2 linked regions of the Tunturibacter gelidoferens genome follow. The protein of the gene in region 2 interacts with the protein of the main gene of each other region in a pairwise test. Links are inferred from orthologs where the notes say so. Each region holds a gene or a part of one and is shown on either strand. Other genes may lie near its edges. The genes, in order: RBB81_RS05890 and RBB81_RS20385.

Evidence for each region.
Region 1: the proteins of RBB81_RS20385 (region 2) and RBB81_RS05890 interact in binary tests that used the Escherichia coli proteins (3 or more experiments, as listed by UniProt). The link is inferred for Tunturibacter gelidoferens from one-to-one orthologs.

What each region holds. Positions count from the first base shown.
Region 1 is NZ_CP132938.1:1,266,475-1,280,863, forward strand. The notes cover bases 11,485-14,389. They hold RBB81_RS05890 (ABC-F family ATP-binding cassette domain-containing protein), read right to left. Parts: upstream 13,970-14,389; coding sequence 11,999-13,969; downstream 11,485-11,998. Other genes in these bases: RBB81_RS05885 (FG-GAP repeat domain-containing protein), read right to left, coding at 11,485-11,689; RBB81_RS05895 (DUF4139 domain-containing protein), read left to right, coding at 14,291-14,389. Outside these bases: RBB81_RS05835 (VOC family protein), read right to left, coding at 24-338; RBB81_RS05840 (acyl-CoA carboxylase subunit beta), read left to right, coding at 455-2,116; RBB81_RS05845 (hypothetical protein), read right to left, coding at 2,145-2,666; RBB81_RS05850 (hypothetical protein), read right to left, coding at 2,765-4,426; RBB81_RS05855 (ABC transporter ATP-binding protein), read left to right, coding at 4,539-5,351; RBB81_RS05860 (metallophosphoesterase family protein), read left to right, coding at 5,440-6,192; RBB81_RS05865 (hypothetical protein), read left to right, coding at 6,179-6,352; RBB81_RS05870 (DUF3313 domain-containing protein), read right to left, coding at 6,370-7,161; RBB81_RS05875 (glycoside hydrolase family 27 protein), read right to left, coding at 7,565-8,758; RBB81_RS05880 (NF038129 family PEP-CTERM protein), read right to left, coding at 8,884-9,591; more of RBB81_RS05885, read right to left, coding at 9,593-11,484. UniProt on the Escherichia coli protein: Genetic data indicate it may be involved in ribosome assembly or function.
Region 2 is NZ_CP132938.1:4,713,558-4,728,120, forward strand. The notes cover bases 7,263-10,341. They hold RBB81_RS20385 (2-oxoglutarate dehydrogenase E1 component), read right to left. Parts: upstream 10,006-10,341; coding sequence 7,519-10,005; downstream 7,263-7,518. Other genes in these bases: RBB81_RS20380 (hypothetical protein), read left to right, coding at 7,263-7,448; RBB81_RS20390 (hypothetical protein), read left to right, coding at 10,320-10,341. In the rest of the region: RBB81_RS20355 (potassium channel family protein), read left to right, coding at 1-889; RBB81_RS20360 (tetratricopeptide repeat protein), read right to left, coding at 971-1,702; RBB81_RS20365 (phosphoenolpyruvate carboxykinase (GTP)), read left to right, coding at 1,972-3,819; RBB81_RS20370 (HugZ family protein), read left to right, coding at 4,114-4,920; RBB81_RS20375 (MFS transporter), read left to right, coding at 5,150-6,844; more of RBB81_RS20380, read left to right, coding at 6,828-7,262; more of RBB81_RS20390, read left to right, coding at 10,342-11,336; RBB81_RS20395 (cold-shock protein), read right to left, coding at 11,485-11,685; cmk ((d)CMP kinase), read right to left, coding at 11,949-12,746; RBB81_RS20405 (hypothetical protein), read right to left, coding at 12,752-14,563. UniProt on the Escherichia coli protein: E1 component of the 2-oxoglutarate dehydrogenase (OGDH) complex which catalyzes the decarboxylation of 2-oxoglutarate, the first step in the conversion of 2-oxoglutarate to succinyl-CoA and CO(2).

The sequences.
Region 1 (14,389 bases), 3.4 Mb from region 2 along the record:
TCGCCTTTTATTTGCTCCCGTTCTCACGCCTGGACGATGGCATAGGTGATGCCGAAGGGGTCGCTGAAGTTGAGACAGTTATGGCTTTCACGAAGAATCACGCAGCCGTTTGCGACCAGGCCTGTCTTTACTTTGCCGATGTCCGGAACGGTGAAGTTCGGGAGTGGTGGCCGAGCATTGAGCTCCCGATCGACGCAGAGGCGGAAGAGTCCGGTGTCGTATTCGAGGTGGCTTTCGGAGCGATTAACGAGGGTGAACTTCATCACGTTGGTGTAGAAGTTCTCGGCTGCCGTGATGTCCTGCAGGTGAATTGCGACGCAGTCGGATGACTTGAACATTCCGGCATCCTCCCTTCGAGGTAGGGTGTCGATGTAATCACTTCGGGATGGAAGCTGTCCAGTCTATTTCTCGATAGAAGGACTGCACTGGCGGCTCGCTGCTAGAATTCCGTTCTATGGCAGCAGCTGAGCATCCGGTTCAAGCAGACATCCCTGTGGCAAAGTCACTCAATCATCAACGTAAACTCGCGGAGCTTGCCGCGCGCCATGCCATCGCGGAAGAGGGCGGCGGCGAGGAACGACGCGAGCGAGAGAGGAAGTCGGGCAAGCTTTCGGCGAGGGAGCGGATCGATTTTCTGTTGGATGAGGGCACGTTCGAGGAGACAGATAAGTTCGTCACGCATCGGGCGACTGATTTTGGCATGGCTGAGCAGCGCGTGCCGGGGGATGGATTTATTACCGGCTACGGACGGGTGCATGGGCGAGTGGTGTTTGTGTTTGCGCAGGACTTTACGGTGTTTGGTGGGTCGCTCTCGGAGGCGAATGCCGCAAAGATCGTGAAGATTATGGATATGGCGATGCGGGTGGGCGCGCCGGTAGTGGGATTGAATGACTCGGGTGGTGCGCGTATTCAGGAGGGCGTGGTTTCGCTGGCTGGGTATACGGATATCTTTCTGAGGAACACGCTGGCTAGTGGAGTTGTACCGCAGATCTCGGCGATTCTGGGGCCTTGTGCCGGGGGCGCGGTTTATTCGCCGGCGATTACTGACTTTACGGTGATGACGGAGAAGACGAGTTACATGTTCGTGACGGGGCCGGACGTGATCAAGACGGTGACTCACGAGGATGTGACCAAAGAGGCGCTTGGCGGTGCGGTGACGCACAACGAGATCTCCGGCGTGGCGCATTTTATGGCGCACGACGATCAGGAGTGCTTGGCTACGGTGAGGGAGTTGTTGAGTTTTCTGCCTTCGAACAATCTCGACGACGCGCCGAGGAGGCCGACGCAGGACGATCCGGCGCGTGCGGATGCTGCGTTGGACACGATCATTCCGGAGGAGAGCAACCAGCCCTACGACATGGTGGATGTGATCTCGCGTGTGGTGGATGATGGCTACTTCTTTCAGGTGCACGAGCACTTCGCGCGGAATATTGTGGTGGGGTTTGCGCGGATGGCGGGGCGGCCGGTGGGGATCGTTGCAAATCAGCCTGCGTTTCTCGCGGGCGTCCTGGACATCAACGCGAGTGTGAAGGGTGCGCGGTTTGTGCGATTCTGCGACGCGTTCAATATTCCGCTGATTACGTTTGAAGATGTGCCGGGGTTCATGCCGGGAATTCAGCAGGAGCATGGCGGCATCATTCGTCATGGAGCGAAGCTGCTGTATGCGTTCGCAGAGGCGACGGTTCCGAAGCTTACAGTGATTACGCGCAAGGCCTATGGTGGGGCTTACTGTGTGATGAGCTCGAAGCATCTGCGGACGGATTTAAATCTGGCTTGGCCTACGGCGGAGATCGCGGTGATGGGGCCAGAGGGCGCGGTGAATATCGTCTACAAACGGGAGCTTGATTCGACCGTGCGCCGGGCTGAGGCGATGTGGCCACAGGGGAAGGCGTTTACGGAAGAAGAGAAGCTGGCGGTTCTCGCTGAGGCTCGCAAGGACAAGGTGGAGGAGTTTCGCGAGCGGTTTGCGAACCCTTATGTGGCGGCGGAGCGAGGATACATCGATGCGGTGGTTCGGCCTAGTGAGACCCGCAGACGGCTGAACTCCGCGCTCGATATGCTGGCTACGAAGCGAGAGAAAAATCCTGCCAGGAAGCATGGCAATATCCCGCTGTAAATTTTCATCTGGGGACTCTTCGCGGCCGTTATTGCTTATTGCCTACCAGGACGAAGCTGGAGGGGATGGCCCGGCACTCGGATTTGCTTGAGGCGTGCCAACTTGTGCCATTGGAGTAGGCGATGGAAGTGACATCGAGCCAGCGCAGAGAGCCCACCCCCGGCATTGACACGTCGAAGCTGGTGAGGTCATTTTTGCCGGGTGCGAGCTGAATCTGGAAGGTCTTCGTGAGGTCGCTGGGGTCCGCGCCGATTGGAAGGATCCTTGGGTCGGACGGAACAGCGTGGAGCGTGGCTTCCAGAGAGAGGATTGGGGGTCCTCCGTAGTGCTTTATGGCGACGTGGAGGGCCTCGGATGATAGATCGTGGCTGCGCTCGTCTCCTGCGCTACGTATGGTGGCTATCGATTGGCGTTGGGCGATGAACTGGACAGGACAAAGGTACTTTGGATCGAAGTTGACTGAGCTGGGGTCGAACGAGATGATCCGGTTTTGACCGAGAACAGGGACAGAAGCGATTAGGAGCAGGATTGAGGCGGAAAGGTTTCGCATGGAGACCTCCTAAGCTGAAACCGGTACAGGGTTAGGCTACTCCTGTGACGAGTGGGGCTCAAGCCTGTTGGACAAGATGCGTTGGTGGACTGCTGAATTTATTGTGTTGTGCCGGTAAGGAAGATCTGCTCGGAGTGCGAGGCGATGACGCGGTAGAGGCCGAACTGGCGAGCGTTCTGGCCTCGCAGCTCGAAGAGCAGGCTGGCTCGGTTGCTGGCCTCGGCGTCGACGACATCGACGAAGCGCATGAGAGGGGTGCGGTCGAGGTGGGCTGCGTCGGTGACACTTTGGATGGCTGGCTTGAGTTCGCCGAGGCCGTTGTCCTGAGCGACAATGGTGACGTAGCGGAGAGCTGCTCCCGTACCCGCGGTGTGGGCGGAGTAGACGTAGGTTGCGGCGCCGCCGTAGCTGAGGGTGTAAGCCTTGAGCTCTTCGTCAGAGAGAAGGATCGATGGGGGAGTGGGTGTAGCTCGGTGGGTGCGCGTGGTGGTTGTCGTCTTCTTTACTGTGGCGGCGGGGGGCGCGGCGGGAGGTTTGCCCGGTGAGGCGTATGCGGCGAGTTGAGCCTGGGCCATGGCCTGCATCTTGGCGAGAACGGTTTTGTGCTGGGCGTCGTCCTGCCACTCGAGAGTGAAGGGGTGGGGGTCTCGGTTGGCCGCGTCAGAGACCGCTACCATCTGGTGCAGATTTTGGGGGATGCCGACGAGCTTTGGTAGATCGGTTTCGGTCATGGCGCTGGTGGGCTTGCCGCGATGGAGGTTGGGGCGGCTGGGATCGTCGTTGAGGTTGCCAGTCCCTGCGACCGAGTTGGTGTCGTGCGCTCTCTTTGCGTCTTCGGCGGAGTGTCGCTTGAGGGTGGGACGGTCTGGGTCGTCGGATGGAGTAGGGGCGCTGGCGGTTGTCGATCCGGTGTCGGTGGTGGGGGTGTCCGAGGTTTGACGCTTCATGGTGGGACGGTCGGGATCGTCGGGAGTGGAGTTGGGAGTGCTGGATGCTGTGGCCGAGGTGTCAGCGCTGTCCGATCTGCGTTTCATGGTGGGACGGTCTGGGTCGTCGGCGGGAGTGCTGCCGGTTGATGCGGTTGTGGTGTCGGAGGTCGAGCTGTCGGAGCGGCGCTTCATGGTGGGACGATCTGGGTCGTCCGCAGAGGTTGAGCCTGTAGAGGTTGTTGAAGCGGAGGGAGTGCCTGAGTTGGAGGCGTCTGCGGCTGAGTTGTCGGATCGGCGCTTCATCGTTGGGCGATTCGGGTCGTCGTTGTTGCTCGCGTCGGTACTGGTTTTAGCGTCGGCTTGATGGCTGGTGTCGCCTTTGGAGCCGGTGAGGACGGGCAGGGTCTTCGAGGGCTTGAGGGCTGCGGCTTTCTTTGGCGCGGCGAGGGGCTTGACGCTGCCGTAGCCGAACCAGCCGTCGTCGTAGGCGAGATCGCCGGTGGCCTCGACGGCTTGTAGGTGTTTTGCATAGGCGAGATCGAGATAGCCTTTGTCGATGCCGGCGGTCTGGAGTTCGTAGACGTTGCCGCTGAGGAGGGCGAAGGGTACGGGGCGAGCGACGTAAATGCCGGCGTCTTCGAGCTTGCCATCGATGAAGAGAGAGACAGGAATGAGGCGGCTGGCAGTGGGTTTGGCGAAGTCGCCGGTCCACTCGTAGACGCCGACTGCGCGGACGACCTGTTCGGGTTTGGCGACCTTGTGCATCTGTGCCCAGATGGGGCCGGTGAGAATCAAGGCGGCAAAGAGGATGCGATGGGGGATGTGTCTCATAGGCCTGTCATCGAGATTAGACGCTATCTGAGGGTCAAAGTCCTACTTGACTGCGGGAGGGACAATTGAAGTGGAGCGACCGGTGGTGAGGATGTTCGCTACCATGCATGGTATGGGTTCTGCGATGTTGCTGGAAGTCAGAGAGTTGTCGGTGGGGTTTGGGCGGCATGAGGCTGTCAAAGGGATTTCGTTCGAGATCAGTGCCGGTGAGACGTTGGGATTGGTGGGGGAGTCGGGGTCTGGGAAGTCGGCGACCTCGCTGGCGGTGCTGAGGTTGTTGCCGGAGAGTGCGCGGGTGAGCGGGGCGATTCGATTCGATGGGGAGGATCTGCTGGCGCTGTCTGAAGAAGCCATGCGGAGGCGTCGTGGGCGAGAGATTGCGATGATCTTTCAGGAGCCGATGACGGCGCTGAATCCGGTGATGCCGGTGGGTGCTCAGATTGGCGAGGCAGTGGCGGCGCATCATCCGGAGATGGGGCGGAGAGCGGTGAGGGCGCGGGTTCTGGAGGCGATGGAAGAGGTTGGATTGCCGGATGTTGAGCGCAGGGCGAAGGACTATCCGCACCAGTTTTCGGGAGGGCAGAGGCAGAGGATTCTGATTGCGATGGCGATTGTGAATCGGCCGAGGCTGCTGATCGCAGATGAGCCGACGACGGCTCTGGACGTGACGGTGCAGGCGCAGATTCTGGAGCTGTTGAAGGCGTTACGGAGGGAGCATGAACTGGCGATGCTGTTTATCTCGCATGATCTGGCGGTGGTGTCGCAGGTGGCAGATCGGGTTGCGGTGATGCAGCGTGGCGAGATTGTGGAGCAGGCGGAGGCGGCGAAGTTGTTTCTGAATCCGCAGCATGCTTATACGCGCAGGCTGCTGGCTTCGGCTCCGACGATGAAGACGGACCGGTCGAAGCCACTGGCTTCGGTTTGACGGACGGAGTTGGGTGATTTCCCTGAACGGGTGAATGTCTATAGACTTGAGAATTGTGCCTTATGTGGTTTGGGGCCAATTTGACTGTATGCGCGCGCTGGTGATTTCAGACATTCACGGGAACCTCGAAGCATTGAACGCAGTTCTTGCCGCAGCAGAGCCGTATGACGTGCTTTGGAACCTGGGCGATGTGGTGGGGTATGGCGGAAGCCCGAATGAAGTGGTGGCGCTGATGCGCGACAGGGCACAGGTGAATGTGCGCGGAAATCATGACCGGGTGTGCTGCGGGTTGACCTCGGCGGTGGGGTTTAATCCTGTGGCGCGGGCTGCGGCGGAGTGGACTAAGGCTGAATTGACCGAAGAGAATCTGGCTTGGCTGAAGGCGATGCCGCAGGGGCCGGTGGTGCCGGAGCAGCCGGGCGTGACGTGCGTGCATGGATCTCCACTGAACGAGGATCAGTACATTTTGAGCATGCGGGATGCGTGGGCTCCGCTGCAGCAGGCCGCTACTGCGATCACATTCTTTGGGCATACGCATCTGCAAGGTGGGTTCTCGCAGAGAGGTCATGACTGGCACGAGATCAGGATGCAGTTCAGGACGAGGAATGCGGCGGAGAGCTGGAAGATGCTGATTCCAGAGGGGACTCGGCATCTGATCAATCCGGGATCGGTTGGGCAGCCGAGGGATTCGGACTGGCGGGCGGCGTTTGTGATTTATGACTCGGAGGCGCGGGAGATTATCTATCATCGCGTGCCGTATGACCTGACGGCGGCGCAGGGAAGGATATTGATGGCTGGGTTGCCGGAGAGGCTGGCGGCTCGGCTGCGTGAGGGAAGATAATTTTTCTGGGGTGGTTTTTGGTGGGGGTTTTGCGAAAAATGTGGGCGCAAAACGTGGTTTTTGGGTGGTGGAAGCGTGGTTTTTGCTGGTGAAACGTGGTGAGCGGATGGCTGTTTTGTGGTGGTTTAAAAACACGCCAACTTTTCGAGATTTTTTTTGACTTCTTTTTTCCCGGCTTCAGGAGGAGTGGGCTTTATCCAGTCTTTGGCGGAAGTTCTTGGCCCAGGAGCGGAAGGCGGCGTCGATGTCGCCCCACTTCTCGAAGGCCTTGAGGCCGCTGAAGAACCTTCGACCGCTCTTGCTGGTCATGAAGGCCATCTCCACCTCTCCGGAAGCGGAGTCGACCATCTCGCCTTCGATGGAGACTTTGCCGACTTTCAGTCGCGGCACCAGTTCGCCTGCGCCGGGCGCGACCGCATGGGTCGCCACGGCAGTGGTTCCGGTTATGGCTGCGTTGGTCTTGGCGCCATTGGGCTCCACGTTGGTGATGGCGAAGCGCAAGACCATGACGCCCGGGCCGGGCTCGGTTACGAGGTTGTAGCGGCCGGCCTCGAGTTCGTCCCTGATGGCCTTTGTGAAGTATTCCTCTAGCTTGGTCTGGTCTGCCGGGTTGATGTCTTTCTGCTGGACTTCGGGGAAGAAGAAGACTTTGACGGGGTCGAGGACGAAGGTGTCGGAGTTCCTTAAGACGTCCGGGTTTTTGAAGTAGATCAGCCAGTCGGCGTTTGTCCGGTCGGGCTGAAGTCTGGAGTAGGTCTCGTCGGTCAGAAAGCCTGACTCGTGGGTGAGGAGCTTGTCCTGCTTCTTCGACGCTTCCTGCGCGTGGATGGGCGACGCGGCAAGAAGGCAGGCGGCCAGGACGGTAAGAGTTACGGCAGGTTTCAGAAGTTTCGATAGCGGGTCATTGGTTGGAATGGCTAAGCCTCGTCGATCTCGCTTGTCTTCAGAGGGTTGGATTCTGAATTGGATCTTCGAGTAGCCCGGCTACAATTGCGGCGCGGGCTATTCGGTCTGAGAGTGCGTCATGATTTTGAGGAATTTCGGATTTCCATTTGGTGCGAAATTGCGACGGGGCATTCGTGCAGTGGAGGTAAGAACAAAGGCAACGACGAATGCGGGGATCCTTCGCTGCGCTCAGGATGACGGCCCTTTTAAGGTGGGGTCCCTTTGGGGACGGGATGACGGCCTTTTGGGGCAGCATGGCGGTCCCTTGTGGGGACACGGATGGCGGCCCTTTGGATCAGAATGAAAGCCCCATGGGGTAGGATGAAGGCCCTTGGGCCGGACGAAGGCCCCACGGGCAGATGACTGCCCCGTTTGGGAACGGATGAGGCGCGATTGCTGGGCTGGATGGGCGGACTGAGGCCAGCCTTTATTTGCTCAGGATGAGTAGGGCGACGCCGTGCTTTGGGATATTGCGGGAGTAGATGCCGGTGTGTTTCCCGAGATCTTTGTTCTCCCAGACGTCGTGGAGAGTCGCCCCTTGAGCGAAGCCGATTTGAGTCAGGTCGACAGCTACGTCGCGTGAGTCGCCAGCGGTGTTGAACAGGCCGACAGCTACTCTTCCGTCGGCGAGGGGTTTGGTCCAGACGGAGAAGTCTCCGCGCTGGTAGAGGCGGGTGGCTTGCTTGCCGAGGGAGTCCTGATCGATTGCGATTGCCTCTTTGTTGAGGAGGATGCTCTTGTCTTCGGGGGACATTTTGCTGAGATCGTTGCCGGCGAGCAGAGGCGCGGCGAGGAGTGCCCAGAGGCTCATGTGGGTTCGGTACTCGTCTGTGGTCATGTGGCCGTTGCCGACTTCGAGCATGTCGGGATCGTTCCAGTGACCGGGTCCGGCGAAGGGAGCGAGATCAGCTTGTTCGAGGCCGATGATGGTCATGCGGCCGTAGGTGTCGTTGATGTCGTCGGTGGTTCGCCACATCTGTGCGCCGACTTCCGGCCCCCACTTCCAGACTTCTGCTACGCCGTACTGGCAGAGGCTGTAGAAGATCGGGCGGTTGGTCGCCTTGAGGGCGTCGCCCATCTTGCGATAGGCGTCGATCATCATCTTGAAGGCGGCATCGGTGTTGCCGTTGTTCTTTGCCGTGAGCTCGCGCATGGGGTCCTGCATGGAGCAGAGGTCGTACTTGAGAAAGTCGACGCCCCAACTGGCGTACATCTTTGCGTCCTGGACCTCGTGGCCTAGGCTGCCTTCGAAACCTCCACAGGTCTTGGGGCCGGGCGAGGAGTAGATGCCGAACTTGAGACCTTTGGAGTGGATGTAGTCGCCGAGTTTCTTCATGTCGGGAAAACGATCGTTGGGATGGAGTTCTCCGTTGGCGTCGCGGGTGCCCTGCCAGGTGTCGTCGACGTTGACGTAGATGTACCCGGCGTCGCGCATGCCGGTGGAGACGATGAGATCAGCTGCGGTTCGGACGTCCGCGTCGGTGACATGCTCTGCGAAGTGATTCCAGCTATTCCAGCCCATTGGTGGGGTTGCGGCGAGAGTGGACTGGCCGCGCAGGGTTGGCGACTGCCCGATACAGAGAAGAACGAACGGGATCAGGACTGCTTTGCGAAGAACCATCGGTTGCCTCCGAGAACTAGAGAAGCATATACCGCCGGACGGTTTTCTCTTGCGCAGACAGTCTTTGGTTGTCGGGATCTCGATGGGTCTTTGGCGAATTGAGCTTCGGGCGAGGAGGTTGAAGGTCAGCTTCGGACTCTTCTGCGGACGAGTGACAGAGTTCCGGTGAGACCGGTCGCGAGGAGGACGAGAGTGTTGGGCTCTGGCACCGCAGGCGGCGGGGTGAGATCGGTGATGGTGATGGCGGATGGGCCGCCGGTTGCGTCGAGGAAGGTCTGGGTGGTGACGGTGCCGTTGGTGTTCAGGTTGAGGAGGCCGAGGAAGCCGTCGGGATTTGCGGTGAGGATGGGCGCCATATTGTCGTCGAAGAGGCTGATGGCGAAGGTGCTGCCAGAGAGTGAGGTGCCGTTGGGGGAGTCGACTGCGGGACCGCTGAGCCCGACGGTGAAGGTGATGGGAACACCGGCTGAGGGCAGATAGATGCTGCCGAAGGCGTCGTTGTAGGGGGTTTGGTTGTCGAAGCTGATGTCGGTGGGGCCACCGCCGAAGCCATCGGAGACGTCTCCGGTGAGGGAAAAGCCGTAGTTGATGCAGCAGGTGGGCACGGAGGCGTCTGCGTAGGCGAGTTGCGTGCCGGGAAGCTGGCCGGGGTTGAACTGCAGATCGAGGAAGTACTCGAACTGGTCGCCGCTGGGGAGGGTTGAGGTGTCGATGGAGATGGAGTAGGTGTCCGCGTGAGCCGAAGGGGCGCAAGAGAGGATGAGGACGGCAAGGAGAGCGGCTGTATGGGCGAGGAAGCTGCGTGGGGTCTTGGTGGCTGAGGCGGTTTTCATGTCAGAGCGCTCCCGTGTAAGCGACGAGGGTGTAGGTGATGCTGGCGTTGAAGGGGTTGTTGAAACGGACGAGGATCTGCGCGGATTTGCCCGGGAGGAGTCCGCCGGGGATGGTGAAGAAGCCTTCGTTCTTTGGAACTGTGGGATTGGCGAGTGTGATGGTTGCGGGCAGGTTGGTGAATCCGATCTGGAGGGGGCCCGCGATGGCAGAGCTGCCGGTATTTGTGACGGTGAGGGTTCCGCTGTAGGTGTTGGTGACGCGGCTATAGACGAAGCCGGTGCTGGTGAAGTGGAGCTTCGCGGTGACGTTGGGGAAGGTGATGAGATCGAAGCGCGGGGAGGTGCTGGGCTTGTAGTCGGTCGATCCGGAGTAGTGGGCTGTCACGACGTGATCGGTGTCGGGCTGGAGGGGGATGTTGTCGATGGTGGCTTGTTTGGTGTGCTCGACGAGCTGAGTGAAGACGGTGGTAGAGAGGTTGTTGTTGTAGAGAAGGGACGCTACGTCGGGGATGCCGTCGCCGTTGTAGTCTCCGAGGGTGAAGCCCTGATAGGACAAGGTGTTTTGCGAGATGGGCGGCGAGGTGAAGCTGCCGTTGCCGTTGCCGAGAAGGATCTTCAGATTTGCGGGTGAGGCGATGAGGACGTCTTCCTTTCCGTCGCCGTTGAAGTCGGCTGCGGCTATTTGATAGGGCGTGGCGCCGGACAGGGAGATGGGAGCTTTGAGAGCGAAGGTGCCGTCGCCGTTGCCGGTGAGGAGGTCGAGGGTGCTGTCGCTGTTGGCGACGATGAGATCGGGGATGCCGTCGTCGTTGAAGTCGGCTACGTCAAGCGAGTTGACGTAGTGCGGGTAGGGAATGGAGGACTTGAGAGTGAAGGTGCCGTCGCCGTTGCCGGTGTAGATGAGGATGGGATAGATGCCGGGCGAGGTGTAGTTCTCGGAGGTGGTGATGAGGTCAGGGATGCCGTCGCCGTTGAGGTCGCGAAGTACGGTGGGGGGCCAGGTGATGAAGCTGGATGCAGGGACCGAGAGTGTGAAGGTGCCATCGCCTTTGCCGAGGAGAATAGCCGGATTGCTGAAGCTCTGGCTTCCGGAGAGCATGAGGTCGGGGATGCCGTCGCCATTGATGTCGGCTACAAGAACGGGTGGGCCGACGCAGGAGGGGATGGAAGTTGGGGTCTGGGCGGTGAAGGTGCCGTCGCCTTTGCCGAGCATGGGAGTGATGCTGCAGGAGAAGGCGTCGTAGACGGCGAGGTCGAGGATGCCGTCGCCGTTGAAGTCTCCGGAGGCGAAGGCGGGGGGGAACTCGGTGGTAAGGGGGACGGTGGTGGAGCGGAAGGTGCCGTCGCCGTTGCTGAGGAGGGTGACGAGGTTGCTGGTGCCGAGATTTATGTCTTGGTTAGCGTCGTAGGCGAGGGTGACGAGATCGGCGAGGCCGTCGTCGTTGAAGTCGCCGGAGAGGACCTGGAGGAATGAGTTGGTGTAGGTGGCGAGGGTGAAGGGAGAGAGCTGCGCCTTTGTGGGCAGGGCGTTGATGGAGGTGGTGCCGAGGGTGAGGGGGGTGCCGTTGTGGACGACGTCGGAGAAGGAGACCGTGCCGGTGAGGGGTGAGGTGCCGAGACCGCCGACGGTGGCGGAGAGGTTGTAGCGGCCGGTGGAGGGAGTGGTTGCTGTGACTGGGCCGATGGAGGATTCGCTGAGGCCGGTGATGGTGAGGGGCTGAGCGGCAGAGGTGCTGGGCTCGCGGGGGACGAGGCTGTGAGGCGTTCCCTGGAAGACAGCTTTGAGGCTGTAGGTGTTGGGACTGAGGCGGAGGTGCAGCTTTGCGGTGCCGGCGGAGGTGAGCTGGGCGGTGCCGAGGATGGCGGCGTCCTCGCAGTGGGCGGCGTTGGCGTTACAGAAGAGGACGAGGCCGGGATGGACGGGAGAGCCGGCGGAGGTGACTCTCGCGGTGAGGACGATGGCTGTGTTGGTTCCGGCGGTGGAAGGGGAGATGGTGAGGGCGGTTTGGGTGGGTGTGGGCGCCTGTGCGTGGAGCGTGGCCAGGAGAGCGAGGGTGATGGCGGATGTGCGAGAGAGCGACTTCCAGAGTGGTCTCATGATGACTCCTCGGCAACAGCAGACGAGCGAAGGAGATGCAGGTGGAATAGGACGGTTGCTGGTTTGGGCCGGTCGGTGGTCCCGATCGGGATGCTTGTGTCTCCTCGAGAGAGCAAATCTCGAATTCTGGAGGTGCAGACACGGTAGCACGGGAGGGTGAGCTTCGCGTCATGCTCTTTAGATTTAGTTCTGACTACGGTGGTAGAGAAGGCGGGTTCTCCACTGCGCAGGTCACGGTGAGACTGTGCGGCTTCGGTGGGAGGGCAATTTGTTTGGTGGAAATCCGGGTATTGAGGAGTGCGATGGCGCTCAGGCTAGTTGCTGCTCTTCGAGGGTGAGGGAGAGTTCTTCCCATTCGGTGAGGAGGCTGGTGCGTTTTGTGCGGAGTTCGTCGAGCTCGGCGGCGTCTCTCTGGGATTGATCGGCGGAGGTGAAGTTTCCTAGACGCTCCTCGGCGGCAGCGATGAGGGACTCGAGGCGGGGGATCTCTTCTTCAGCGTGTCGGAGGCGGTCTTCGAGTTGCTTGAGCTTGATTGGGTTGAGGCGTTTGATGTTTGCGTTTAGTACAGGTTCGGTGGTTGGCGCTGGGATTTCGACTACAGGGGAAGGTGTGGGTGTTGCGGCGAGCGAATTTGTGATCTGTTCGGTTACTTTTTCGGGGCCGCCCTGTTTGCGCCAGAGGTAGTCCTCGTAGTTGCCGGGGTAGATGTGGAGGCGGCGGTCTTCGACCTCGAAGACTCGGGTGGCCAGGCCGTCGATGAAGTAGCGGTCGTGCGAGACGAAGAGGACCGTGCCGGTGAAGTTGCGGATGGCGTCGAGGAGAACGTCTTTAGCGCGGAGGTCGAGGTGGTTCGTGGGCTCGTCCAAGAGTAGGAAGTTGGAGGGCGAGACGAGCATCTTGGCCATGGCGTAGCGGTTGCGCTCCCCGCCGGAGAGGACGCCTAGCTTTTTGAAGACGTCGTCGCCGGAGAACATGAAGCAGCCGAGTAGTGATCGGAGTTCGACGACGGGGACTTTGGGTGCGGCTCCGCTGATGTCGTCGAGCATGCCGGCGTTTGGGTCTAGGACTTTGTATTGGTCTTGCGCGAAGAAGTCGGAGAGGACGTTGTGGCCTTCGCGGATGGTTCCTGCGGTGGGCTCTTCCTGACGGCTCAGGAGGCGGATGAGGGTGGATTTGCCTGCGCCGTTTGCGCCTACGAGGGCGATGCGGTCGCCGCGTTCGATGGTGAAGCTTAGGTCGTCGAGGATGAGTTTTTCGCCGCCGGTGGGCGTGGGGTAGATCTTCTTGAGGTTGTTGACTTCGATCACGGTGCGGCCGCTGGCCGGGGGCTGCGGGATGGAGAAGTGGATGGTGGACTCGTCTTCGGGGACCTCGATGCGCTCGATCTTTTCGAGTTCTTTGATGCGGGACTGGACCTGTTTTGCTTTGGTGGCCTGGGCGCGGAAGCGGTTGATGAAGGCTTCGAGGGCTTCGATGCGGTCGCGCTGATTTTTGTAGGCGGACATGAGTTGTGTGCGGCGCTCTTCTTTTTGCGCGACGTACTTCTCGTAGTTGCCGTGGTAGGTGTGCATGCGCTTGTTCCAGAGTTCGACGGTTTTGTTGACGGTGACGTCGAGGAAGTAGCGGTCGTGCGAGATGAGGATGTAGGCGTTGGGGTAGTCGTGGAGGTAGTTTTCGAGCCAGTTGCGGGACTCGATGTCGAGGTGGTTGGTGGGCTCGTCGAGCAGGAGGAGGGATGGTTTTTGCAGGAGGAGCTTGGCGAGGGCGATGCGCATCTGCCAGCCGCCGGAGAACTCTTCGGTGTTGCGGTCCCAGTCTTCTTTGGAGAAGCCGAGGCCGCCGAGGACTGCGCCTACCTGCGAGTCGAGGTTGTAGATGTCGTGGACGTGGAGTTGGTCGGCGATGTCGGAGTAGCGCTCGGCGGCAGTGGCGTACTCTTTCGATTTGGGGTCGGCTTCGGAGAGGACGGTGGTGAGGGCGATGGATTCGCGCTCGAGCTCGTGGAGGTGGTCGAAGACGGAGAGACACTCGGCGAAGACGGTGCGGCCGCGGAGGGCGAGGCCGTCCTGCGGGAGGTAGCCGAGGGTGACGCCCTTGTTGCGGGTGATGGTGCCGTAGTCGAGGGACTCGATGCCGCCTATGATCTTGAGAAGGGTGGACTTGCCGGTGCCGTTGCCGCCGACCAGACCTGTGCGCTCGTCTGGGTTGATGAGCCAGTTCGCGTCTTCGAAGAGGAGTTTTTGGCCGAAGCGTTTGCCGGCTGCTGAGAGTTGGAGCATGTGTTTCTATTTTCTCATTGGAGCGTGAAACGCGTGTGTGTCCTGCCGGACGGGCGCCCTGCGCGGGCGGCGGTCACTTCGTGACTTGTGTACCGGTCTTGGCGGGTCATTTGCACAGGGCCTCCCGTTAGTCGGCACGGAATTTAGTTTGCGACCAGCGGGAGCACCTCGCGAAGCAATTGTGGGTCACGAAGTGACCCCTGCCCGCGCAGGGCGCTCGTCCGGCAGGACAGAATTTAGATGAGCTTGTTGTCCATGTTTGCTGTTCTTCTCCGTCTAACAGTGTGTTTTCATACTCATGCTGTGCTCCAGGGATATCTCATGATCCGATGTTTCGCTTTTCTGCCTCTGCTTGCCTTCTCTTATGTCGTGGCGCAGGAGCCCACGACCGCGCCGACCCGGCTCACCATCTACAACCAG
Region 2 (14,563 bases):
CGCGATGATGATCCACACCAACAGCGCTTGGGCACAATTCGACACAGATCTGTACGTCAGCGGCACAACCCTCTTCACCCTTGGCCTGGGAGACGTCGTCCCACACAGCCTGCTCGCACGAGCCTTCATCATCTTTGAATCAGGCGTAGGCCTCGGCTTCGTCGCCCTCGTCATCGGCTACCTTCCCGTTTTGTATCAGTCTTTCTCCCGGCGGGAAATCAACGTGGCCCTTCTCGACGCGCGCGCCGGCTCCCCGCCCAACGCAGCCGAGCTCCTCCGCCGCCACGCCTTCGAAGGAAGCGAAGAAGCCCTCATCGACCTCTTGGAGGAGTGGGAGCGTTGGTCGGCCGAGATCCTCGAATCCCACATCTCCTACCCACTTCTTTGTTACTACCGTTCCCAGCACGACACCCAAAGCTGGCTCGCCGCCCTCGTCTCCATCCTGGACACCTGCGCGCTCCTCATCTCAGTCATCGAAGGCGCCCACTCCCGCCAGGCTCAACTCACCTTCGTCATGTCCCGCCACGCCCTCATCGACATCGGCGAAGTCTTCGAAGTCCTCGAACGAAAAGACGGCAAACCCCGCACCGACCCTGACCGCCTCCCCTCCAAAGACTTCTACCATCTCTGTGAGGCGCTAGGCGAAAATCAACTCCGACTCTGTGGCGATCCCGCCGCTGCAAAACGTCTCCACACCATCCGTGCGCTCTACGAGCCGGCCGCCCACGGCCTGTCCGATTACCTGCGCCTCCCGCTCCCGGTCTGGGTCGCGCCTCCAAAAGTCAACGACCAGTGGAGCATCCTAACCAGAATGCGAACCGACGCCGCCACAGCCTTGAAGTCCGCAGGCGATCGCACACCCTTCTTTCACGACGAAGACCACGGCTAATCTTCTTCCCCACACGCAGATTCGGGATGCCAAGGCTGAAACCCCGGCATCCCGAACTCACTCCCAAATTACATCCAAGAACTACTGTCCAGCAGGACCCGTCGGCGCAGGATTCAGCTTCTGAGCAGCCAGCGACCCCGCAGCACCCTTCGCATCTTTATCCTTCAGCTGCGCGTAGATCTTCTTCGCCAATTCCGGCTTCCCCTGTGCTTCATACAACTCCGCCAGCTGCAGTTGCGCCAGCCCCGAAGGCACCGTGGTCGTCGGCTTGGCAGTCAGCTCGTTATAAATATCTACAGCTTGAGAATCCCGCCCCGTTTGGCGGTAAAGCTGCGCCAGCGAAAGCTTCGCGAGCGCCGCAAGATCCCCATTCCAACCACTTGCCACCTGCTTCAGCGTGCTCTCCGCCGGACCGTTTTGGCCCTCTTCCATATACGTCAGGCCGCCGAAGTAGCGAGCCACCCTTCCATCCGGAGTCATACCGTACTTGTCCGCAACGCCCATAAAAAGGTCATTGGCCGCCTTGGCACGCTCGGTCGGTGACGCATACGTCTTCACACCCGCAGGCACCTGCTGCCCAGGCGCTGCGAGCGGTGTCTGATAAGCCTGCATAGCTGCGCCGAAGGCGACCGAAGCCTGATTCGCGCGGCTGTTATAGATCAGAAATCCACCCACCACGATCAGAATCGCCACAAGCACAATAGCGCTGGTAGCAATCACGGAGCGGCGGTTTTCACTGGCCCATTCGAGGCCATGCTGAGTCGTATCGACGAACTGGTCATGCTTGAGAGCTTGTTTGGTCTGCTGGTCCACTTTGTCTTGTTCTTCCTTTTTTGCTCGTCGCGGTTTGCCGCTTTGAGAGAACTTGTCGCGCGAAGTCACAGCGCAGAACTTTAAGTCTACCAGCGCAGGGAACCGGAATGTGGCCTAAACCCCAATCTCAGGTCGGCCATCATGCCAAACCCTCCCAGGATCAGCGAATCGCCGACAAAATCTTCCAAAATCCAGCACCCCCACAACCAAGGGTTGACAGCCCAACGGTAGAAGCGAAGACTTGTACCCGAAGGAAATCGCGCCAACCCATGAAGACCATAGCCGTCGAAACCGCCATCGCAACCCCACCCACAACCAACAAACACCTCATCCGCTGGGTCGAAAAGATGGCCGACCTCTGCCAGCCCGACCGCATCCACTGGATCGACGGCTCCCAGGCCGAGTACGACTTCCTCTGCAGCCAGCTCGTCCACGCCGGAACCTTCACCAAGCTCAACGAAAAGCTCTGGCCCGGCTGCTTCCTCGCCCGCTCCGCTCCCAACGACGTCGCCCGCGTCGAAGACCGCACCTTTATCTGCTCGCTCTCCAAAGACACCGCCGGCCCCACCAACAACTGGGAAGACCCCTTCGTCATGCGCAAGAAGCTAAAGGCCCTCTTCAAAGGGGCCATGCGCGGCCGCACCATGTACGTCCTGCCCTACTCCATGGGCCCCATCGGCTCGCCCATGTCGCAGATCGGCGTCCAGCTCACCGACTCCGCCTACGCCGTGGTCAACATGCGCATCATGGCCCGCATCGGCGCACCCGTCTTCGCCGAGATCGACAAGGACGAAAAGCGCGTTGTCCCCTGCATGCACACAGTCGGCGCACCCCTCGCCCCCGGCCAGCAGGACGTCCCCTGGCCCTGCAACGACGAAAAATACATCGTCCACTTCCCCGAAACCCGCGAGATCTGGTCCTACGGCTCCGGCTACGGCGGCAACGCACTCCTCGGCAAAAAATGCTTCGCCCTCCGCATCGCCTCCAACATCGCCCGTGACGAAGGCTGGATGGCCGAGCACATGTTGATCGTCGGCGTCGAGTCCCCCAAACGCCCCGACGGCACCACGGAAAAAACCTACGTAGCCGCAGCCTTCCCCTCGGCCTGCGGCAAAACCAACTTCGCCATGATGATCCCCCCCGCCGGCTTCGAGGGCTGGAAGGTCTGGACCGTCGGCGACGACATCGCCTGGATCAAACCCGACGCCACCGGTCAGCTCCGCGCCATCAATCCCGAGGCCGGATTCTTCGGCGTAGCCCCCGGCACCAGCGCCAAAACCAACCCCAACGCCATGGCCACCCTCGCCAAAAACACCATCTTCACCAACGTAGCCCTCACCCCCGAGGGCGGCGTCTGGTGGGAGGGCATGACCGACACCCCACCCGCCGAACTCATCGACTGGCGCGGCAACCGCTGGACCCCGGCCATCTCCAAGGAGACCGGCCAACCCGCCGCCCACCCCAACGGCCGCTTCACCGCCCCCGCAGCCCAGTGCCCCACCATCGACCCCGACTGGGAGAACCCCAACGGCGTCCCCATCTCCGCCTTCATCTTCGGCGGCCGTCGCCCCACCACCATGCCGCTCGTCTATCAGGCCTTCAACTGGTCTGCAGGCGTCTACATCGGCGCGACTATGGGCTCAGAGACCACCGCAGCAGCCGGCGGCGCCATCGGCAAGGTCCGCCGCGACCCCATGGCCATGCTTCCCTTCTGCGGCTACCACATGGGCGACTACTTCCGTCACTGGCTCAAGATGCAGCGCAACCTCTCCGCCACGCCCCGCGTCTTCCACGTCAACTGGTTCCGCAAAGCACCCGACGGCAGCTTCCTATGGCCCGGCTACAGCGAAAACATGCGCGTCCTCAAGTGGATCATCGACCGTGTTCGCGGCCGCGCTCAGGGCAAAGAGACCCCCATCGGCTGGACCCCTCACTTCGACGACATGAACTGGAAGGGCATCGACTTCCCGCGTGAAACCTTCGACATCCTCCAAACGGTCGACCGCGCGCAATGGAAACAAGAGGTCATGGGCCACGAAGAGCTCTTCCTCGCCCTCCACGATCATCTCCCCCCCGAGATGATCTACGAGCGCGAACTCCTGATCTGCAGACTTTAGGAGCGGCCGATACGGTATTTTTTTCTGCGTGGTGGCCAAGCGTTTTTGCAGGGGTTTTTGCAAAAGGCAGGTGCGAAAACGTGGTTTTCCGGATGGAGAAACGTGGTGAGATCGTGGTGAAATGCTGGCTGAAAACACCACGATTTCCGGTCACGAAAAATACGCCACGTTTCAGCACTTTATTTTCCCCCCTCCAGCCGGGAGTCAGATCTCCCGAGATCCGGTTCTATTTGAATCGTGATTGACCTTCAGAGGTCCCAACGAAAGCACCACCCAGAGAGCGAAGCAGATCCTATGTCGAATCAGCACGCAGCACCCTACAACCCCAATCCGCAGCCACCGGCGCCCGAACCCAGCCACGCCGAACGCGCCCGCACCCTCTTCCACCTGGCTAGCGTAGCGACCCTTTCGACGGTCTCCCGCAAGCAGCCTGGCTTCCCCTTCGGCTCCCTGATGCCCTACGCACTCGACCCCGCAGGTCGGCCCTTGTTCCTGATCAGCACGATGGCGATGCACACCCACAATCTGAAGGCGGACCCTCGTGCCAGCCTCTTCGTCACCCAACCACCCGCCGATGGCGACGTGCTCGGCGCTGCGCGAGCCACACTCGTTGGAAACGTCCTTCAAATCACCGACGACGAGAAGCCCGAGGCTCGCGAACTTTATCTGAAGGCCCACCCCAACAGCCACTACTGGGTGGACTTCACGGACTTCGCCTTCTTCCGTCTGGAACCGGTGGATGTCTACTATGTGGGCGGGTTCGGCGTCATGGGCTGGGTTACTGCCCCGGAGTACGCCTCAGCCTCTCCTGACCCCCTTGCAGAGGCAGCGCAGGGCATTCTTGACCACATGAATGCCGACCACGGCGATGCCCTCATCCTGCTCACGAAGGCCCACGCAAACCTCGAAGCCGAGTCCGCAACCATGACCTCGGTCGACCGTCTGGGCTTCCATGTGCGTGCCGTTACTTCGGCGGGGATCAAGGACGCCCGCATCGTCTTCTCCCGCGAGGCGACCACGCCCGGTGACACCCGTTCCGTTTTGGTCGAGATGGTCAAACATGCCCGCCAGAACGAGGCACTCCCCACAAATGCCTATTGACTCCTATCCCCTTTGCCTTTATCTTTAATGAGTGGCAAGACTCCCTTCGGGTTGAGTCAGTCATAACGAAGTCCACCCACTTCGTTGCTTTACTGGAATACCCACGCAACAGCCCCCACCGCGCTGCGTGGGTTTCCTTTTTAACCATGAACTATATGGGATCATCTCCCTCGGCGCGTTCTTTGAAATCCTCGAAGAGTGACCGTCACACCGTAAACTAATCGGAGCGATGCCCCTTGAATCTCCCAACACCGCCCCTGAAGCCTCGATTCCGGCAAGTTCCAACGGCTTCGCACCGCTGAAGATTCCTCTGTTTCGTGACCGATGGATTGCCAGCACAATCTCATCTGTAGGGACGTGGATGCAGGACACTGCAGGCACATGGCTGATGACATCCCTGACCGCGTCGCCTCTGCTGATTGCATTGATGCAGACCGCGGCCAGTCTGCCGGTGTTGCTGCTGGGGCTGCTGGCGGGGGCAACGGCGGACATCTTCGACAGGCGCAAGCTGCTGATCTTCTGGCAGGCCTGGATGCTCGGCTCGGTGGGCATTCTTGCGATCCTTACTTTCATAGGCCACATCTCGCCGTGGGCTCTGCTCGCCTTTACGTTCCTGCTCAACATCGGTTCAGCGATGAACAACCCAGCCTGGCAGGCGATTGTGCCGGAGCTGGTGCCTCGCGAACTGATTCCGGATACGGTATCGCTCAATGCCGCGAGCAACAACCTGGCCCGTGCGGTGGGCCCAGCGCTCGGCGGATTGATGGTTGCCGGCTTCCAGAGGGTTTACACAGGGGCCGGCTCCGTGTTCGCGCTTAATGCACTCTCGTTCGCAGGCGTGATCTGGGTGCTGGTGAACTGGAAGAGGATTCCCCTGTTCAAGTCTGCGCTGCCGTCGGAGCGCATCGCTGGTTCGATCCGCTCGGGGCTGCGCTATGTGCGATACGCGCCGGACCTGCAGTCGTCGCTGGTGCGCGCGTTCATCTACACGTTCTTCATCTCTGCGATCTGGTCGCTGCTGGCCGTCGTCGCAAAGCGTGATCTGAAACAGGGTCCACTGGGTTATGGAATTTTGAACGGCTCGCTGGGGTTGGGAGCAGTGATCGCGGCTACTACGCTTCATCGCATTCGGCAGCGATTTTCCGCGGATCAGATTCTGGCGACTTCGACGCTCTACAACGTCGTTGTACTGCTGGTCCTGGCGTTCGTGCGCAGCCCCTCGATACTGATCGCGACGCTTGTCTTGTCGGGTGCGGCCTGGACCAGCACTATGTCGACGATCAACGTCTCGGTTCAGCTTGCGGTGCCGGCTTGGGTTCAGGCTCGCGCGCTGGGCACCTACATGACGACCTTTCAGGGAGGCATGGCGTTCGGCGCGATTCTGTGGGGGTACATCGCGGAACACACATCGACGACGATCTCGCTGACCACAGCGGCGTGTGGTTTGCTGATCACCTTCCCATTCGCGAGACGGTTTCATATCCTGCAGGGTCCGCTTCCTGACCACACGCCGTATCAATGGAAGCATCCTGCGCCACAGCTTGCACTCGATACGGAGCCTACAGACGGGCCTGTCCGAATTTCGATTGAGTATTGCGTGCCGATCGAAAACTATGCGGAGTTCACCTCTGCGATCCATCAACTTCGAGGCGTGCGGCTGCGGGATGGCGCGATGCGATGGGGCATCTACCGCGACGCCATCGATCCGAAACATCTGAACGAGACCTTCGTGATGGAGTCGTGGCTGGATTACCTGCGTTCGCGCGAAAGGATTACTGCGGCTGATGAGACGATTCGCGCTCGCGTGCGTGCGTTACATCAGCATGAAGATCCGCCGAAGACGACGTACCAGATCTATGCGCGAGAGGTTGCGAATCCGATACCGTCGCACTCTGTTGCGAGCACTATTGAAACGAAGCCGTAATACTGGATCGAACTGTTTTCTTTCGTTCCTGCAGCTTTTTGCGGTTGTTGGGGAAATGGAAGACGGAGTCAATAAAAGTCCAGCCCGCAAATCTTTGAAAATAATGGTGTGGCGAGTTGCGAGGCTTCCGGAAGAGGAGGAAACACGTTTGGCCGCCGGCGTGCTCCTTACTCGGGCAGGCCCCTTCTCTGAAAAACTTTTCCGAGGTCTTGCCATGAGGTTAACGCTACGTGTGTTTTGCGCTACATCCTCGTTGGTTGTCGCGCTATTTTCTGCCAAACTCGCTTCTGCCGACACCATCTCTAACCCGTTTATCGAGATGAGGAACAACGCATCGACAATGCCGCAGATGGGAAGCGGCTCGATGATGACTTACTCCGTACCAAACGGCTCCGCGATCTATAACAGTTCCAATGGATACCTTGAAGCGGAAGATTCATTCATTCCGCTCTTTGATGGAGACTACGATGATGCAGTCGTTTTCAGGAAGGCTGCCTTTCCTGATATCCCGGAGACTCGCAACTTTGTATTGCTGGGGAGCGGGCTGCTGACAGCTGCGGGCTTTATTCGCCGCAGAAAGGTTGCGGTACACGTCGCCGAATAAACTTTCGTTGCCATGGACGACGACGGGCACAGCCGAAACCAAGGCTGTGCCCGCGGATTTTGCAGCGTGATTAGACGGCCGCGCCGAGTGCCAGGTCGATCAGGGTTTTTTCTTCGATCTCGTGAGCCTTGGCGGAACCGGTTGCTGGCGTTGCACTGGCACTCCGTTTGACGCTGAGTACAGCGCGGTCGCCGGACATGCGCCGCAGCAACGGCATCACGTAGGAGAATGCTCCCATGTTGGCTGGCTCTTCCTGGACCCAGATGATCTCTTGTGCGTCCGGGTGCTGGTCGAGAGCAGCCTGCAGTTCCTGCTCGGGCCAGGGGTACATCTGCTCGAGGAAGATGATGCCGACGCTGAAGTCCTTGCGTTTCTCGCGCTCGACGCGGAGGTTGTGGCCGATCTTTCCGCTGCAGACGAGTAGGCGGCGCGGATTTTTTACGTCGTTGTCGGGCAGTACGTTCTGGAAGTGCTCGATGGCGAAGTCGGCGAGGGTTGAAGAAGCGTCGGGGTGGCGAAGCATGCTCTTCGGGGTGAAGACGACGAGCGGCTTGCGCCATGGCCTGAGAGCCTGTCGGCGCAGGAGATGGAAGTACTGCGCTGCATTCGAGGGCTGACAGATCTGGATGTTGTCGTTCGCGGCGAGCTGCAGGTAACGCTCGATACGCGCGCTGGAGTGCTCGGGCCCCTGGCCTTCGTAGCCGTGTGGAAGAAGCAGGACTATACCGGAGAGGAGACCCCACTTCGCTTCACTGGCGGCGATGAACTGGTCCATGATGATCTGCGCGCCGTTGGCGAAGTCGCCGAACTGCGCTTCCCACAGGACGAGGGTCTCGGGATAGTCGCGGGAGAAGCCGTACTCGAAGCCGAGGACCGCGGCTTCGGAGAGGAGCGAGTTGTAGACCTCGAACTTGCCCTGCGTTTCGTTTAGATGAGCGAGGGGAATGTAGCGGACTTCGGTTTCAGTATCGACCATGACGGCGTGGCGCTGATTGAAGGTTCCGCGCTGCGAATCCTGTCCGCTTAGACGCACGGGGACTCCGGCTTCCAGTAGCGAGGCGAAGGCTACGAGCTCGGCCATACCGTAGTCGAAGAGCCGCGAGCCTGCGCCCATCTCCTGACGCTGCTCGAAGAGTTTCTTCACCTTGGGATGGATATGGAATCCGCTTGGGTATGAGGTCAGCGAGGTGACCAGCTGGTTGATGCGCTCGGCAGGCAGGCCGGTGGGAACGTTATACTCGGGCTCGCATTCGCCACCTTTGTAGGGGTCCCAATAGGCGGGTAGCTGGGCTAGCTGCGGCTTATGATCGGCATGGGTCGCGGTCTTTTGATCGTCGAGGAGCTCTTGCTGGACCTTCTGCACTTCGGCGGTGGGGTCGATGCCGATCTGCTTTGCATAGAGCTGGTAGAGCGCGGGGCGATCCTTGATGATGGCGTAACGGCGGGGCTGCGTGACGGTGGGATCGTCGACTTCACTGTGTCCGTGTTTGCGATAGCCTACGAGATCGACCACGATGTCGGAGTGGAAGCGATTGCGATACTCGGCAGCGATTGCGGCGACTCGCACGACGGCATCCGGATCTTCGGCGTTGACATGGAAGATCGGAATGGGGAGACGCTTCGCGATGTCGGTGGCAAAGCGCGAGGAGTTCGACTCTTCGGGGACAGCTGTGAATCCGAGGAGATTGTTGACGATGACGTGGATGGTGCCCCCGACGTTGTATCCGTGCAGCGTGGCCATGTTCAACGTCTCGGCGAGAATGCCTTGTCCTGCAAATGCTGCGTCTCCGTGGATGATCAGCGGCAGAACCTGATCATTGCCATCTTTACCGATGCGCTCCTGCTTGGCTCGGGTGCGTCCCAGGACTACGGGGTCGACTGCTTCGAGATGGCTTGGGTTAGAGGCGAGATGGAGCGAGATGGTTTTTCCGTCAGGCGAGTGGTATTCGCCTGTTGCGCCGACGTGATACTTCACATCGCCGCCACCCATGGTGCTGCGGGGATCGACGTCTTCGAATTTTGTGAAGATCTCTGAAGGAGACCGGCCGATGGTGTTGGTCATGACGTTGAGGCGGCCGCGGTGGCTCATCGCGATCATGGCCGTGGCGACGCCGGTTCCCGCACTGACTGCGAAGACGCGATCGAGGAACGGGATCAGCGCTGTGATTCCTTCGAGGGAGAATCGCTTGGTGCCGAGGTAACGCGACTGAATGACTTGCTCGAAGAGGTCGGCGCGAATGAGTTGCGTGAGGATCAATGCTTGATCAGGCTTGGGAGCAACTTGTTCGATGCGCTCCTGCAGCCACTGACGTTGTTCGTTGCTGGGGATGTGCATGAACTCCGCGGCGATGGTTCCGCAGTAGTAGCTGCGCGCTTCTTTCGCAATATCGCCTTCTGGTGCGGGAGTTGGAAATGGCTCGGGAGGAAGGTACTGACCGAGAGGGTCAAGTGATGCCTGGAGGTAGCCCCAGCGGCGGAAGATATCGAAGATTGTCTCTCGTTCGTGTTGTTCAACTGCGGATGTTGTTGCAGTCAGTGCCTCTGCCTTCGTGGCCATTGCTTCCTCACTTCAGATCTATTCGCGAGCGGTGCGCGTCCTCTATCTATGCTAGACCTTTCGGAGGTTGGGTGCACGCTCTTGAGTGGCCCGCGAGAGGCTATGACCATAAAGTTGCACCCTCTTAGATCAGCGAGCGAGAAGACGCCGCCGATATTTTTGCTCTGGAGTGTTGGAGGCGCGTCAGGTAACGTTTCCACTATTGGTAGAGATGTTGTAAGCCATTTTTTTCCAGCGGGTTAGGGGCTGGATTCCCGACTATGGACAAGTCACTGAGGAGCGCAGTCGTGATTTGCCGCTTATAGTGGAAAGTTATGGTGGTTGAGGCTCGCAGGGCTCTAGTTTTGCTCGTAGTGGTGGGTTTGATGGCTTTGCCTGAGGGGTTTGCTCTGACGCTTCCGGGCCAGGCAAACACAGTTGCGCAGCCAACGGCCCAGGAGCCTGCACAAGCTGCCCCTCCCTCTGCTCCAGTAACTCCTTCTGCTCCCGCAACGGAGGACGGGAAGCCTGGCGAACGACCGCTGCCGGATATTGCGGCTCTTATGCATGACGTTGAGACGAATCAGAGAGCCGCAGAGGCGATTGAGAAGGACTATCTGTATCGGTCTCTAGTGACGGAACAGCGGATGGATTCGCATGGTGGACTAAAGAAGACCGAGACGATGGAGTATGAGGTCTTTTGGGCGAATGGAGTGCCGGTGGGCCGGCAGGTAAAGAAGGATGGGCGAGAGTTAAGCGCGGACGAGCAAAAGAAAGAGAATGAACGGATTGATAAGGACTCCGAGAAGGCCAAGGAGAGGCGGCAGAAGGCCGATGAGGAGGGGAAGGAGTCTGATGCGCGCGGGCACGAGCTGATGACGGCCTCGCGAGCGCTGGAGTTGGGAAGCTTTACCAGTCCGCGACGAGTGCAGTTGAATGGCAGGGACACGATTGTGGCGGACTATGCAGGCGATCCGAAGGCCAAGACACGAACCAGATTCGAGGAGGTGGTTCGAGACATGATGGGCACGGTGTGGGTCGATGAACAGGACCGCGTGCTGGTAAAGGCCGAAGGACACTTTGTGAATAACTTCAAGATCGGTGGTGGGCTGGTGGCGAATATTCAGAAGGGGACAAACTTCTCAATGGAGCAGAGAAAGGTTAATGGCGAGGTATGGCTGCCGGCAAAATTCGAAGGCCAGGGATCTGCACGAGCATTGCTGTTTTTAGGTTTCAACGGCCACATTGAAGCCGTCGAATCGGACTATCGGAAGTTCAAGGCTACGTCGACCATCCTGCCGGGTATGAGCACGGTCGATAGTTCCGTTACACCGGAGTCGGTACCAAAGTGATCTTCCGGCGTCTGTGCCGGCGAGACGAGCTCGCGGTGGAGATGATGGATGGCTTGCAGCAAAACGTAAGGGGGGAAACGCGCAAAGGGATAGCCGAGGCCATCCCTTCCGCAAAACTTGGTTGTCGCTGTAGTCGTAGTGCTAAAGACTAGAGAGGCTGGACGTCAGACGCCTGCCAACCCTTAGGTCCCTTTACCACGTTGAACTGTACAGCCTGGCCCTCTTGAAGGCTCTTGAAACCGTTCGAATTGATCGCCGAGTAGTGTACGAATACGTCCTCGCCGTTCTGACGGCTGATAAAGCCAAACCCCTTGGCATCGTTAAACCACTTCACTGTTCCCTGTTCCATGTTCGCTATTTCCTTATTGCTATTGAATTTGCCGCTAGATCCAAATCGGGGTTCGTACAGTACGAGCTTTGCAGAAATCCAATCTGTTTCAAACGATGTGTGAAGGTTAGCACAGTTGCCAAGTTTTTTTTACTTATTCTCCTAAATAGTTATGGTTGCACTATTTATGGTGCAAAAAATGTGAATATTTCGGCTTGTTTGAGGATATCGGGGTTGGATGGATTCGACAAACGTGCATCGACAATGTTAGATGTCACGCAGCGTTACGCTTTGAGGTGAGTTCGGACGATCTCCTCGGCCTGATTCAAGACCTCGTCAAGGGTCATAGAGGTCGAGTCCAGGATCACTGCATCGGCGGCGGCCCTAAGGGGGGATTCGGCCCTATTGCGATCACGGTAGTCGCGGTCTTTCAGCTCGCGGAGGACGGCTTCTTCGGAGAGGCGCTGCTGCTCGGCCGTGACGGGATCGGGAGCTTGGCGCGCGGAGTTCTGCCTGACAGTGGGTCCAACGGAATCGGACCCGGGCGCGGCCTGGCGATAACGGCGGCTGCCCCGAACCTCGGGGGCCGCGTCGAGGAAGATTTTGACTTCAGCGTCCGGAAAGACAGCCGTGCCGATGTCGCGGCCTTCCATGACGACCCCACCAGCTTCTCCTAGCGCACGCTGCTGCTGGACCATCCAGGCGCGAAGTTGAGGGTGGACAGAGATTTTGGAGGCGGCGTTGGTGACGTCGGTTTCGCGAATGCGGCGGGAGACGTCCATGCCGTCGAGCAGGACACGGTTGCCTTCGAGTTGGGGCTCTAGGGTGATGCGGGTGTGGGCGGCGAGTTCCATGAGTGGCGCTTCTTCATCGAAGTCGTAGTCGTTCTCGATGGCTTTGAGGGCGAGAGCGCGGTACATGGCGCCGGTCTCAAGGTTGAGGAATCCGAAGCGGCGGGCGAGATGGGCGGCTAGGGTGCTTTTTCCGGCGCCAGCAGGCCCGTCGATGGCGATGACGGGACGCTGGCGCTTTTTGGTTTCAGGCTGCGTTGCGGGTGCGGAGTCCTCGTGCGGCTGCGTCATCCGGCTTAGTCCCCTTCCTCACGTTTGAATTTGCGGGCGGGAGGCCTGTTGCCGAAGGGCTTGTTGTTGCCCTTGAACTTGTCGAACGTGCTGGCGGGTTTGCCGGCTCCGGTGGTGGCGGATTTGCTGTACGGTTTCTTGCCGGCGAAGCTGCCAGTAGTTGATTTGCCGGCGAAGCCGCCGCTGGATTTGCTGTACGGCTTTTTTGCGCCAAAGCTGCTGGCGGTTTTGCTGTACGGCTTTTTCTCGCCGAAGCTGCCGCTGGATTTGCCTTCGAAGGCGCCCTTGGGACGTGGGGTGCGAGGCGCGTCGAACTTGCGGAAGGGGGGACCGTCGGGACGTGCTGCACGGCCCTCTGTGCGGCGGGGTCGGTCTTCGGAGTCGCGAGAGAAGTTTTTGCGTGGGGCGAAGCCGTTGGTGCGGTCGCCGCCGTCGTAGCTGCGTTGCGGGCGAGCAGAGAAGCTGCCCGGTTTACGGGGTCCACCGAAGCTGGGCTTGGCTGACCTGTCGCCGAAGGTTCGACGGGCAGGGCGGCTTTCTCCAGCGTCTGCGTCGGGACGAGGTGCAAAGTCGCGGCGTGGGGGGCGAGAGTCGCCGTAGTCGCGGCGGGGCGGACGGGAGTCGCTGCTGTCGCGCCCGAAGCTTGGCTTGCCTGCGAAGCCTTCACGCTTGCGCCCGAAGGTGCCTGGCTTGGAGAAGGTCTTGCGCGGACGGTCGCTGTCTCCTACTGGGGCATCGGTGTGTGGGCGCGGTGTGTATTCACGGCGCGGCGGGCGACTGTCGCCAGAGTCTTCACTGCGGCGGAAGCTGGAGCGGTCACCCCCGACAGAGGGACGATCGGTGCCAAAGCGGGCCTTGCTGCCGAACGCCGGCTTGTTGCCAAAGCTTGGGCGGCTGCCGAAGGACGGCTTCGATCCAAAAGAGGGCTTTGAGCCGAATGGTTTCGAGCCGAAGGAGGGTCGCTTCCCCGCTCGATCGGAGCTCGGCTTGCGGTCATAAGTGCGAGGGGCGCGGGGGGCTTCGGCGCTGTCGCCTTCGTTCGAGATGTCTGAGGCGGATGCGGCTGCGAGGCGGTCGGCCTTCTCTTCTTGCCAGGGTTTGGTGAAGCTGGGGCGGTCGGGCCGGTTGGATTCGCGGGTGAAGGGCCGGCGCTCGCGCGGGGAAGGAGTGGATTCGGAGCTGCGACCAGGTTTGGTTACAAATCCTGTCCCGACCTTGCGGGGCTTGGGGATGAACTTCTTGATCCGGCCAGTTTCCTCGGAGGATTCTGCGTTGTCGCCTTCGGTAGTGACGACAATAGAGTCGATGTCGTCGGGTGCGGGAGCTGCGATTGCGAGGAAGGCGGGGAGTTCGCCGGCGACGTGGAGGACTGTGCGGCCCTCTACGGCGATGGTCTCCAGCTGGCGCGCGGAGATGAGCGCGTGGATGACGTCGCGGATGCGCGAGCGGGCTGCGATAGGCGAGAGGAAGGTCTCGATGTCTTCTTCAGAGGCGACGATGGCCTGGCCCAGATAGAGAGAGATGAGGGCCGAGAGGGCCGAGGGTTGTCCTGCGTTGGCACCAGCTTTAATCTGCTTGGTGAATCGGGCGGTCGTGAGCTCCCAGAGGGTGGCGGCTCCGTCAGGCTGGGGAACCGGGATGACGCGGAGGTGCTGCCAGAGCTCGGTGAGCGAGCGGAGGACGGCGGTCTCGGTGACCTCTTTGCCAAGCTGAGTGGTGAGATCATAGGAGCTCATGCCGGTGGTGTGGTCTTTCGCGCGTTCCGCGAGAAGGGTGTATGCGTTGAGGGCGAGGGGGGAGACCTTGGTGGCGCCGCT